3 regions of the Isoptericola sp. NPDC019482 genome follow, and region 3 is predicted to be linked to each of the others. Evidence: riboswitches for the same ligand, from Rfam matches in the RefSeq annotation. Region 3 holds a riboswitch; each other region holds the start of a gene.

The links. A riboswitch is a leader RNA that binds a small molecule or an ion and turns the genes downstream of it on or off. The one in region 3 is predicted to bind cyclic di-AMP.
Region 1: it holds a riboswitch for cyclic di-AMP, as region 3 does, so the genes downstream of both, ABZ493_RS18905 (C40 family peptidase) here and ABZ493_RS16230 (M15 family metallopeptidase) in region 3, are expected to answer to the same signal.
Region 2: it holds a riboswitch for cyclic di-AMP, as region 3 does, so the genes downstream of both, ABZ493_RS13060 (C40 family peptidase) here and ABZ493_RS16230 (M15 family metallopeptidase) in region 3, are expected to answer to the same signal.

What each region holds. Positions count from the first base shown of each region.
Region 1 is NZ_JBEYBQ010000039.1:10,607-13,856, reverse strand. It holds gene serC (phosphoserine transaminase) at 1-509, opposite strand, end outside; gene ABZ493_RS18910 (metal-dependent transcriptional regulator) at 656-1,375, shown strand; cyclic di-AMP (ydaO/yuaA leader) riboswitch at 1,489-1,683, shown strand; gene ABZ493_RS18905 (C40 family peptidase) at 1,687-2,469, shown strand; cyclic di-AMP (ydaO/yuaA leader) riboswitch at 2,661-2,847, shown strand; gene ABZ493_RS18900 (C40 family peptidase) at 2,848-3,250, shown strand, end outside.
Region 2 is NZ_JBEYBQ010000018.1:7,454-10,703, reverse strand. It holds gene ABZ493_RS13065 (M15 family metallopeptidase) at 1-236, opposite strand, end outside; gene ABZ493_RS13060 (C40 family peptidase) at 348-1,169, opposite strand; cyclic di-AMP (ydaO/yuaA leader) riboswitch at 1,169-1,322, opposite strand; gene ABZ493_RS13055 (F510_1955 family glycosylhydrolase) at 1,471-2,427, opposite strand; gene ABZ493_RS13050 (DUF305 domain-containing protein) at 2,516-3,133, opposite strand; gene ABZ493_RS13045 (DUF6153 family protein) at 3,235-3,250, opposite strand, start outside.
Region 3 is NZ_JBEYBQ010000028.1:13,809-17,058, reverse strand. It holds gene ABZ493_RS16240 (thioredoxin domain-containing protein) at 1-491, opposite strand, end outside; gene ABZ493_RS16235 (hypothetical protein) at 630-1,094, opposite strand; gene ABZ493_RS16230 (M15 family metallopeptidase) at 1,147-1,902, opposite strand; cyclic di-AMP (ydaO/yuaA leader) riboswitch at 2,123-2,279, opposite strand; gene ABZ493_RS16225 (TetR/AcrR family transcriptional regulator) at 2,383-3,018, opposite strand; gene ABZ493_RS16220 (HXXEE domain-containing protein) at 3,094-3,250, shown strand, end outside.

The sequences.
Region 1 (3,250 bases), on a different contig from region 3:
GCCATGGCGCCCGTCGAGGTCTCGTTGTGCGGCGTCGCGTACACGTCGACGCCGTCGACCGGCGTGAGGTACGCCACGGTTCCGGGGTCGGCCGTCACGACGTCCGGGTCGGCGAGGAACGGCGCGCGCGTCGTCGCCGCGGCGAACTTCCCGCCGAACTCCCCGAACACGGCGTGCTGCGCGCGGCGCTCGACGAGGCACGCGGCGGCGATCTCCCAGAACGCCGACGAGCCGCCGTTCCCGAGGGCCACCTCGTACCCGTCGGGCAGGGCGAACAGCTGGCCGAGGCCCGCGCGCACCCGCCGGACCAGGTCCTTCACGGCGGGCTGCCGGTGCGACGTCCCCAGCACCGGGGACGCCGGGTCCCCCGCCGCGGCCAGCGCGGCGACCTGGGCGGGCCGCACCTTGGAGGGTCCGGAGCCGAACCGGCCGTCGACCGGCAGGAGCGACGCGGGGATGACCACGGTCGGGTGGCTCGAACGGCTCGGGTGGCTCGACGCAGCGGGCATGGTGTCTCCGGTTCCGGGGCGGGGGCGCGGTCGTCGGTGGGGCAGGGCAGGATGTCTCGCCGGGAGCGCGCACGACGGCGCCGCGCGACCCCGCCTGCGCCCACGCGTGCGAATAGACTAGGCCGCGCCGAACGACGGGAGTGGACGTGACCGACCTGATCGACACCACCGAGATGTACCTCAAGACGATCTACGAGCTCGGTGAGGAGGGCATCCCGCCGCTCCGCGCCCGCATCGCGGAGCGCCTGGGGCACTCCGGGCCGACGGTGTCGCAGACGGTGGCGCGCATGGAGCGCGACGGCCTCGTCGTCGTGACGGGCGACCGGCACCTGGAGCTCACCGAGGCCGGGCAGGCCAAGGCGACCCGCGTGATGCGCAAGCACCGCCTCGCCGAGCGGCTCCTCACCGACGTCATCAAGCTCGACTGGGAGCACGTGCACACCGAGGCGTGCCGCTGGGAGCACGTGATGAGCGACCTCGTCGAGAAGCGGCTCGTCACCCTGCTCGACCACCCGCACGCCGACCCGTACGGCAACCCGATCCCGGGGCTGTCGGAGCTGGGGGAGCAGTACCAGGACGTGCCGTTCCTCGAGGGCGTCCAGTCCCTGCCGGGCGTGCTGGAGGCGCGCCGGGCGAAGGGCCTGGCCGACGGCGACGGCGTCGAGCTGGTGCTCCAGCGGATCGCCGAGCCGCTCCAGGTGGACATCGAGCTCCTGGCCCGGCTGGCCGAGTCCGGCCTCGTGCCGGGCGCGGAGATCACCGCGCGGACCGTCGGCGACGACGTCGCGGTGGAGGTCGAGGGGTCCGGAATCGTGCTCGACCTGCCCGAGGAGCTGGCCAGGCACCTGTTCGTCGCGGGCCGCTGACCTGCGGACCGGCACCTGCGCCGGGCCGGCACGCCACATCGTGACCGCAGCGTGACATCGCCCGGGGTTGTCCGGTACGGTCGGGGCGCTCGCCGGAGTTCATCCTGCGGGCGCTCGACCGGACGCCGAATCCTGCCACCGGCCGAGCTCCACGGACATCCGCACGGCAGGAGCGGGGGACCCACTTCGGGCGTCGGTGACGACGTCCTCGGGGTGAAGCCGGACGGACCCGGTCACGGGAACGGACGGCCGGGTGTTTCTCCCACCCGAACCCGACAGCTGACCTCGCAGGCGACAGGAGAGGTAGACACGTGAGCGCACGCACGAACCACGGCCGGCACCGCGCCGCCCGTCGTCCGATCGCCCTCGCCCCGTCCGGCACCGCCGGCCGCCGTGTGGCCGTGGCCGCCGCCGCCGGTGGCCTCCTGGTCTCGACCTTCGCCAGCGCGGGTGCCGCGCAGGCCGCCCCGGTCGACACCGACGCCGCCAAGAAGCTCAGCACCGTCGACCTCGGCGCGCTGACCGACCAGGCCCGCCAGGCCCTCGAGGCCGCCCCGGTCGTCACCGTCGACGCCAAGGCCAAGGTCGACGTCGAGACGGTCACCAAGAAGATCGCGGCCAAGGCCGAGATCACGCCGGCGCCCGAGCCGGAGCCCGCGGTCGAGGAGGTCGTCGCCGACACGGCCGACGACGCGACGCGCTCCACGGAGTCGGCGTCCCGCTCCGAGGAGCGCGAGGCCGTCGCGGCCCCCGCGTCCGCGAACGGCTCCTCGATCGTCTCCATCGCGATGCGCTACGTGGGCGTCCCGTACGTCTCCGGCGGCAGCAGCCCGTCCGGCTTCGACTGCTCCGGCCTCACCCAGTACGTGTACGCGCAGGTGGGCATCAGCCTGCCGCGCACCTCGTCCGCGCAGCGCAACGCCGGCACCGTCGTCTCGGCCTCCGAGGCACAGCCGGGCGACCTCATCTGGACCCCGGGCCACGTCGCGATCTACGCCGGCGGCGGGATGCAGATCGACGCCCCGAAGCCGGGCGACGTCGTGAAGTACCGGTCGATCTGGCAGTCGAACCCCACCTTCATCCGCGTCGGCTGAGTCCGTCCGACACGTCACACCAGGCCCCGCCGTGCGCTCCGCACGGCGGGGCCTGGTCGTTCGTGGGTAACCGGTTCGACCTGGGCGAACGCGCCGTCGCGGGCGTCGTCCACAGGCGCTGTGATCGAAACGTGACATCGCCTCGCGCGTCCGCTACGGTGTCAACCACTCGGCGGGTGATCCGCCGGGTCTCGACCGGAACGCCGAGCCCTGCAGCCGGTCGGGGACCTTGACCGCACGCAGGGGCGGGGGACCCAATTTCGGGCGCCGAACCATGGCGTCCTTGGGGTGAAGTCGCACGGACCTGGTCCGTGAGGCCGGGTGTTTCTCCCACCCGAACCCGACAGCTGACCTCGTAGGCGACAGGAGAGGGAACACGTGAACGCACGTACCACGCGCGCCCGGCACCGTGCCGCGCGCCGTCCGCTCGGCGGGCTGGTCCAGAGCGTCGGCTCGTCGGTGACCGGTCGTCGGGCCGTCGTCGCCGCCGCTGCCGGCGGCCTGCTCGTCTCGACCTTCGCCAGCGCCAGTGCCGCGCAGGCGGCCCCGGTCGACGCCGAGTCGGCGAAGAAGCTCAGCACCGTCGACCTGGGCGCCCTGAGCGACCAGGCCCGCGAGGCCCTCGAGGCGGCTCCGGTCGTCACGGTCGAGGCCAAGGCGAAGGTCGACATCGAGACCATCAGCAAGAAGGCGATCGCCAAGTCGGAGATCACCCCGGCCCCCGAGCCCGAGCCGGAGCCGGAGCCCGTCGTCGAGGAGGAGAGCACCGAGCGCTCCACCG
Region 2 (3,250 bases), on a different contig from region 3:
CTGCTGTCGTTGTCGGCGGTGGCCACGGTGAACGAGGTCGTGGCCGTCACGGCGATCGCGAGTCCGATGCCGGGGCCGAGGGGCAGGCGGCGGGCCGGGCGCAGGGTTCGCCGGCGGGCTGCGCGTGTGGCGGACGGCAGGAGGCTGGCGTGTCGTCCCTTGGAGTGGCGTTCGCTGCGGCTGGATGGCCTGCCGGAGGAATCGGCAGACGGGTTCTGGGTGTGGGCGTGCTTCATCTGAGTCCTTTTTGCGGCAGAGTGGTCGCGTGGCTCATGCGGGCAGACGTCGGTCTGCCCCACGTGCGCTCGACCCTGCGCGGCGCGAGCTCGTGCAGGGTCGAGCGATCGTCAACTCATCCGCAAGAAGGTCGGGTTGTCCTGCCAGATCGACCGGTACCGGACCGTCTTTCCGGGGACCGGAGCCTCGACCTGCATGTCACCGCCGGCGTAGATGGCGATGTGGCCGGGGCTCCAGATCAGGTCACCCGGCTGTGCTTCCTCGCGCGAGACGACCGTGCCAGCGTCGCGCTGGCCCGAGGAGGTCCGCGGGATGGAGATGCCCGCCTCGGCGTACACGTACGACGTGAACCCGGAGCAGTCGAAGCCGGATGGGGTCGACCCGCCCCACTGGTAGGGGACCCCGAGGTACTGCATCGCGATCTCCACGATCGCTGAACCGTTGGCCGCGTCCGGGATGTCGGGGGCCGCTTCCTGCGTGGGCCCTGCCTCGGCCGGTCCGGGGGCCGCGGCGGCGCGCTCAGCGGGCTGGCCGTCAGCGTCGGCTTCCGGGCCCGGAGCAACCTCCGGCTCCGGCGCGGGCTCGGGTTCCGGTTCGGGTGCGGGCGTGATCGTGCCCACCGCTGTCTTCTCCACGGTCAGGACGGCGTCAGCAGGCACCGCGACGGCAGGCGCCGCCGTCAGTGCCTGGCGGGCCTGGGCAGTGATGGCATCGAGCCCGGCCGCGCTCAGCGCCTTGCCGTGGTCGGTGGCAGTCTCGGCTCCAGCGGGAGCGCCGAGTGTCGAGACGAGCACTCCCGAGCCGGCCAGGGCCAGCGCCCCGCGGCGTGCGACGGTGCTCACGCTCGTTCCGGCAGCCCGCGTCAGCGTGGTCAGTGGGGTGATCGGGGCGCGAGCGGCGCGATGGCGCCCGCGAGGAATCGGTGAAGCCATGGTCATCTCCTGACGCCTGCGAGGTTAGCTGTCGGGTTCGGGTCGGAGACTGACCCGGCCGGCGGGAAGATCCCGTCCGGCTTCACCCCGAGGACGCCGCAGCGCCCGTGAGTGGGTCCCCCGTCCCTGTCATGACGTGTGCGTGTTGCCCAAAGCGGTGACAGGGCTCGGCGTCCGCTCGGGCGCCTCGCAGGGCTGCGAGGTGGGGAGAACATACCCCGCGTCGCCCCCAATGTCACGGATTGATAACAGTGCCGGAGGCAAGCGTCGGGGGCCGGCGTCGGCGCGCTCGTCCGCGGCCTCATGAGATCTCCACCAGCGACACCCATGTGGCACCAAGATCCGGGCTGGACATGATGCGCTTCTCGGTGGCGACTACCAGATTCGTTGTGGCATCGGGGCTTGGGGCGGTCGTCATGGCCTCGATCGCTCCGCCTGCGGCGGTGCCGTGCGACCGCCAGCCGGTGGCGGACGGTGTAGCCGTCCAAACGAGGCCGTTGGTGTCGATCCCGACGATGTCCCCGCTCGCTTGGGTGTCCACGAAGACCAGTAGCGGAGCATCCGCGAGCTTGGAGAAGGACCGGGCCCCGTCCTGGCTGATCTGCACACCATCGGGTGTCGTCGCGAGAATCTGGTCCGGATCGTCGGCGAGGAACGCCAGGTCGTGGGCCGGGATCGTCGCGCCGCGATCCCAGGTCTGGCCGGCGTCGTTGCTCAGGAACATGGTGGAGCTGGCCGAATCCAGGCCGGCGATGCGTTCCGCCCCTGAGTCACTGGTTGCGGTGAGGGCATGGAAGTCGACCTCGCCACCCAGGGACACCGACTCCCAGGTCTGGGCGCCGTCGGTGCTGCGGATGAGCCCGAGGTTCGGCGTGGCGAGGTCGGGTGCCTCGCCGGGGCCGGGATGGCCGGATGCCAGGAGGTCGCCGTCAGGGGCGAGCGTCATGCCCATCGTGTCCTGCATGCCGGAGCCGATGCGTTGCGGGGCGGCCTCGTCCCTCGCGGGCGGAGTGGTCGGGTCCGGCAATGCCCAGACCCCTGTGTGGGTGGCCGCGTACAGGGAACGGTCCTGCTCGTCGAAGACGAGGGCATGTAGGTGGGAGAAGTCGGCCCGGCTCAACGAGGTGCCGGAAGCCGTCGCCGCACCGCCCGACTGGGCCGGGGACGAGTCGCCCGGCGGCGTGGAGCAAGCGGTCAGGGTGAGCAGCAACACGACGGTCGCTGGGATGCGGGCGGGTATGCGGGCAGGGGAGATCATCACACGTCCTAGCGCGCTCGAGGATGGGAGGAGCGAACCGAGATGGTGCGCCGGCGTCGATGACGGCCGGCGCACCACCTCCTTCTGGTTACTTCTCGGACAGGAGCTCGTCCATCGTGGAGATCTCTGCCTGCTGGGTCTCGACGATGCGCTCTGCCATGGCGACCGCGTCCGAGTTCTCGCCCGCGTCCACCTCGGTCTGTGCCATCGCGACGGCGCCCTGGTGGTGGGAGATCATCTGCGACAGGAAGAGCCGGCCAGCCTCGGAGCCGCTGGCGTTCTCAAGGGCTTCCATGTCGTCGGCGCTCATCATCCCGTTCGTGGACCCGTGGTCCATCGAACCCATGGAGTCCATCGAGCCGGACTCGGGGACCGGTGCGCCCCACTGCTCGAGCCACTCGGTGAGCTGCTCGATCTCCGGGGCCTGGGCGTCCTTGATCTGGGCGGCGAGGTCCAAGATTCGCGGGTCGATCCCCGACTTGTCGGCGATCAGGTCCGACATCTCTACCGCCTGCTGGTGGTGCGGGATCATCATCTGCGCGAACTCGACGTCCGCATCGTTGAACGGCGCCGACTCGGCGGGCGACTGCTCCGCTGTCGGGCTCGACATGGTGGACATGTCGTGCGCGGGCTGCTGCGTGTTCGAGCACGCGCCGAGCACGGCCACGGCGGCGACCACGAGAGCAGGCGCAAGGGTGCGCTTCATCAAGGTAGGGCCTTTCTTGGGTAGATCCACTGCCGGACCATGGGTGGTCCGACATCGGCGAGTTCCGACGTGTCGAGGCTCGACACATCGGCTCAGGGGACCTACGTCCGAGAAATG
Region 3 (3,250 bases):
TCGTACTGCTCGAGGTTCAGCCCCAGATCCTGGGCGAAGCCGCGGAAGACGGACGCCTGGGAGTCGCGCTTCTCGCCCCATTCGGACTGGGTCTCGTACATGCGCTGGTACATGCCCTCGAGCTGCTCTTGGCGTGCCGCGGCCTCGACCGCCAGGGCGGCGTTCTGGGCGTTGGCGTGCGACGGGATCGGGAAGTAGCGGATGGCGAGTGTCAGCTCGTCGGGGAAGTCGGCGCGCAGTTGCTCGACGGCGGGGTAGAACGCGCGGCACGCCTCGCACTCGAAGTCGAGGAACTCCACGAGGACGGCTTGCTCGTCGCTGGCCTGGTTGATGACGTGGGTCTCGTCGTTCAGCACGGCTGGCGCGTCGTTGCCGGACGCGATGGGCGCTGCGCCGGAAGAGCGGTCGGACACAACCAGCCAGATGACGATGCCAGCTAGCGCGAGGACGGCGGCAAGAAGGACGGTCTGCAGCACACGGCGAGAGGTCATGGGGATTCCTCGTCGTTCGAAGGGAAGCGGGGGCGCGCGGAGACCGTGCTCGAGGCAGACCGCACCCACGCCCCACCCGGGGGCGGGTGTACGCGGTCCCGTGCGAGGCGCGAGGAATCGCACGGCAGTCCGGCTCCGCTACGTCCTGCTCACACCCCAGTCGATCGGGTCCTGCGCCCGCTGCGGGAACCCGACGACGGGAACGACAGGACGCTCCGTGTCACGCCGAGATGCGGCCAACCAGCGCGTCGGGCGCCGATGGGCGGCAAGCAGCATCGTCGCGACGAGGAGGGCACACAGGCACAGCAGAACAAGACCCTCGTCCTGATGGCCACCGCTCGACGCGCCTCCGGCGGCTGTACTCAGTGCGGCCAGATCGGCTCGGTCGGCCAGGTCGAACGGGTGAGCGGCGGGCCCCTGCGCGGCCTCGCCGGTGGTGGCCACCGACAGGCTCGCGGTGGCACCGTTGCCGGACGCCGCAGCGCCCGGCAGGTCGGAGTCGATCACGGTGAGGCCGAGCGCGCACGCAAGCGTGAGCAGCACGATGGCGAGCACGTACCGCAGCGCGGTCGTGCTGGCAGCGTCTCGGGTCACGGCGAGCATGGCAAGACGGATCCTAAAGCCCGAACCTGTGCCTGCTTTGCCTCCCGCTCGGTCAGGACTGCTCGGCGACGGCGTCCGTGAACTCCCAGTGCCACGGCTCGTACTTCGACCCGCCAGGACGCGCCCAGTCCGGGTTGTCCCAACCGGAGTCCTGCGCCTGCTCGGCAAGCCAGTCCCACCGCTCGCCGGCGTACGTCTCGGCGCACAGGTCCACCGCAAGGCCCCAACCGTGGTTGGAGTACCCCGGCTGGGCGGCGAGGTACCCCTTGGCAGCCTTGGTCGCGACCTGCTGGTCGTAGGACCGGTACCCGTCCGCCAGGCACATCGACTCGCCGAAACGGGCCGTGTACGCCTCGTTCAGCGCGGCGAGGCTCCTCGCGGCATCGGCGCGGATCTCCTGGGCTCCCTCCCACGGGGCGCACAGCTGGTCGGACGGGACCTGGCCGTTGGCGAACCCGGTACCCACCTCGACGTCGCACCCCGCAAGCGGGCCGGCCGCGGCGCCGTCCGCCTCCTCGCCGGCCGACGCGTCGGCGCCGGTGGCGCCCGTGTCGCTGGGCGGCTCCGGCTTCGGCTCCGGAGGCGCCGGGACGATCTTGGCGCGCGACGGACGCTCGTCGGTGCGCGAGATCTTCGCCGAACGATCGACGACCACCGGAGGCGCGGCCTGGACCCGCTGCGTCGCCTCGGCCGGCGCTTGTGCGCGCGCCTCGGGTCGCTGGTCCAGCGTCTCGGCATGTGCGAGCTGACTCTCGCTCGCGGTGATCGCGAACGCACCCGTCGTGGCGACCAGGGCGACGATGCCCACGCCGTGACCCAGCAGGCGAGCCGCAGCGCGGGGCCCGGCGGAGCGGCCGGGGCGATCCTGGGCGTGGCGACCACGGGTCGCCCGGGAGCGATCGGGGTGGGTCGTGCTGCGCGGGGCGGAGTCGGGCCGGCCGTGCTTCACGCGGCACCACCGGCCACGAGCAGACCACGCCAGGCAGGCGAACACGGACAGGAGCGCTCAGGGCGCAGGAAAGCGTGCATGGGGATCTCCTGGCGCCTGCGAGGTTAGCTGTCGGATTCGGGTCGGAGACTGACCCGGCCAGCGAGCGCGCTCGCGTGGCTTCACCCCGAGGACGCCGCGATGCGACGCCCGAAAGTGGGTCCCCCGTCCCTGCCAGGTGTCAGTTCAGCACCAGCGGTGGCAGGGCTCGGCGCCCGCCGGCGTGTCCCCACGGTCGTGGGGTGGCGGCGAATCTACCCGACGCTCAGCCGAAAGTCACGAACGGATAACGGTGCGCACTCACGAGGTGCGCTTGGCCACGAGGTAGGCCGTAAGCATCTCCAAGAGCTCCGCACTGAGCGTCGCGCTATCGAAAGGCTGGCCATGGCCGGCGAATCGGTGCGTGACGGACTCGACCGTCGTTACGGCGAGCAGTGCCGCTTGGCCGGGGTCGTGAATGTGACCGCCCGGGACCTCCAGGAGCAGCTCCGCGACGGTCCGGACCGTCGCGGCATGGCTGGCGGTGTACGCGGCAACGAGCTCAGGAGACCGGGAGGCCTCATCCAGGATCACGCGCTGGAGCGCGGGATCGTGCGCATGGATGGTAACCACGGCGTCCACCAACGGCTCGAGCCATGCACGGTCCGACGCGGGTGGCCGGCCAGCAGAGGACAACGCGGCGCGTACCGCGGCATCGGCCTCCTCGAGGTGTCGGAGAGCGAGCGCGTGCAGGACCGCGTCCTTGTTCGGGAAGTACTGGTACAGGGAGCCGACCGAGACCTCGGCCCGCTGCGCGATCCGGTCCGTGGTTGTCGCGGCGTAACCCAGCTCGCCGAAAACGCGAGCCGCCGCCGCGAGGATGTGCCCCACGGTGCGCCGCGAGCGAGCCTGTTTCGGCGCCTTGCGGGGGCTGTGGCCGGACGGGGCAGGCGTCATCGGGTCTCCGTGGATGCGAGTACCAAACCTGAGTAATTCCTCATATTCTAGAGGGCCGCGACGAAGGAGCCCGTCATGACCACTCCCGCACCGGAGACGTCCCCCGTCGACCAGCGTCTGGCGCGCGCCTCGTGGGGCCCGCTGCCGTACTTCCTGCCCTTCGTGGTCTACGTGATCCACACCCTCGAGGAGCTCCCGGGGTTCGCGAGTTGGGCGACCGCGCACTTCGGCC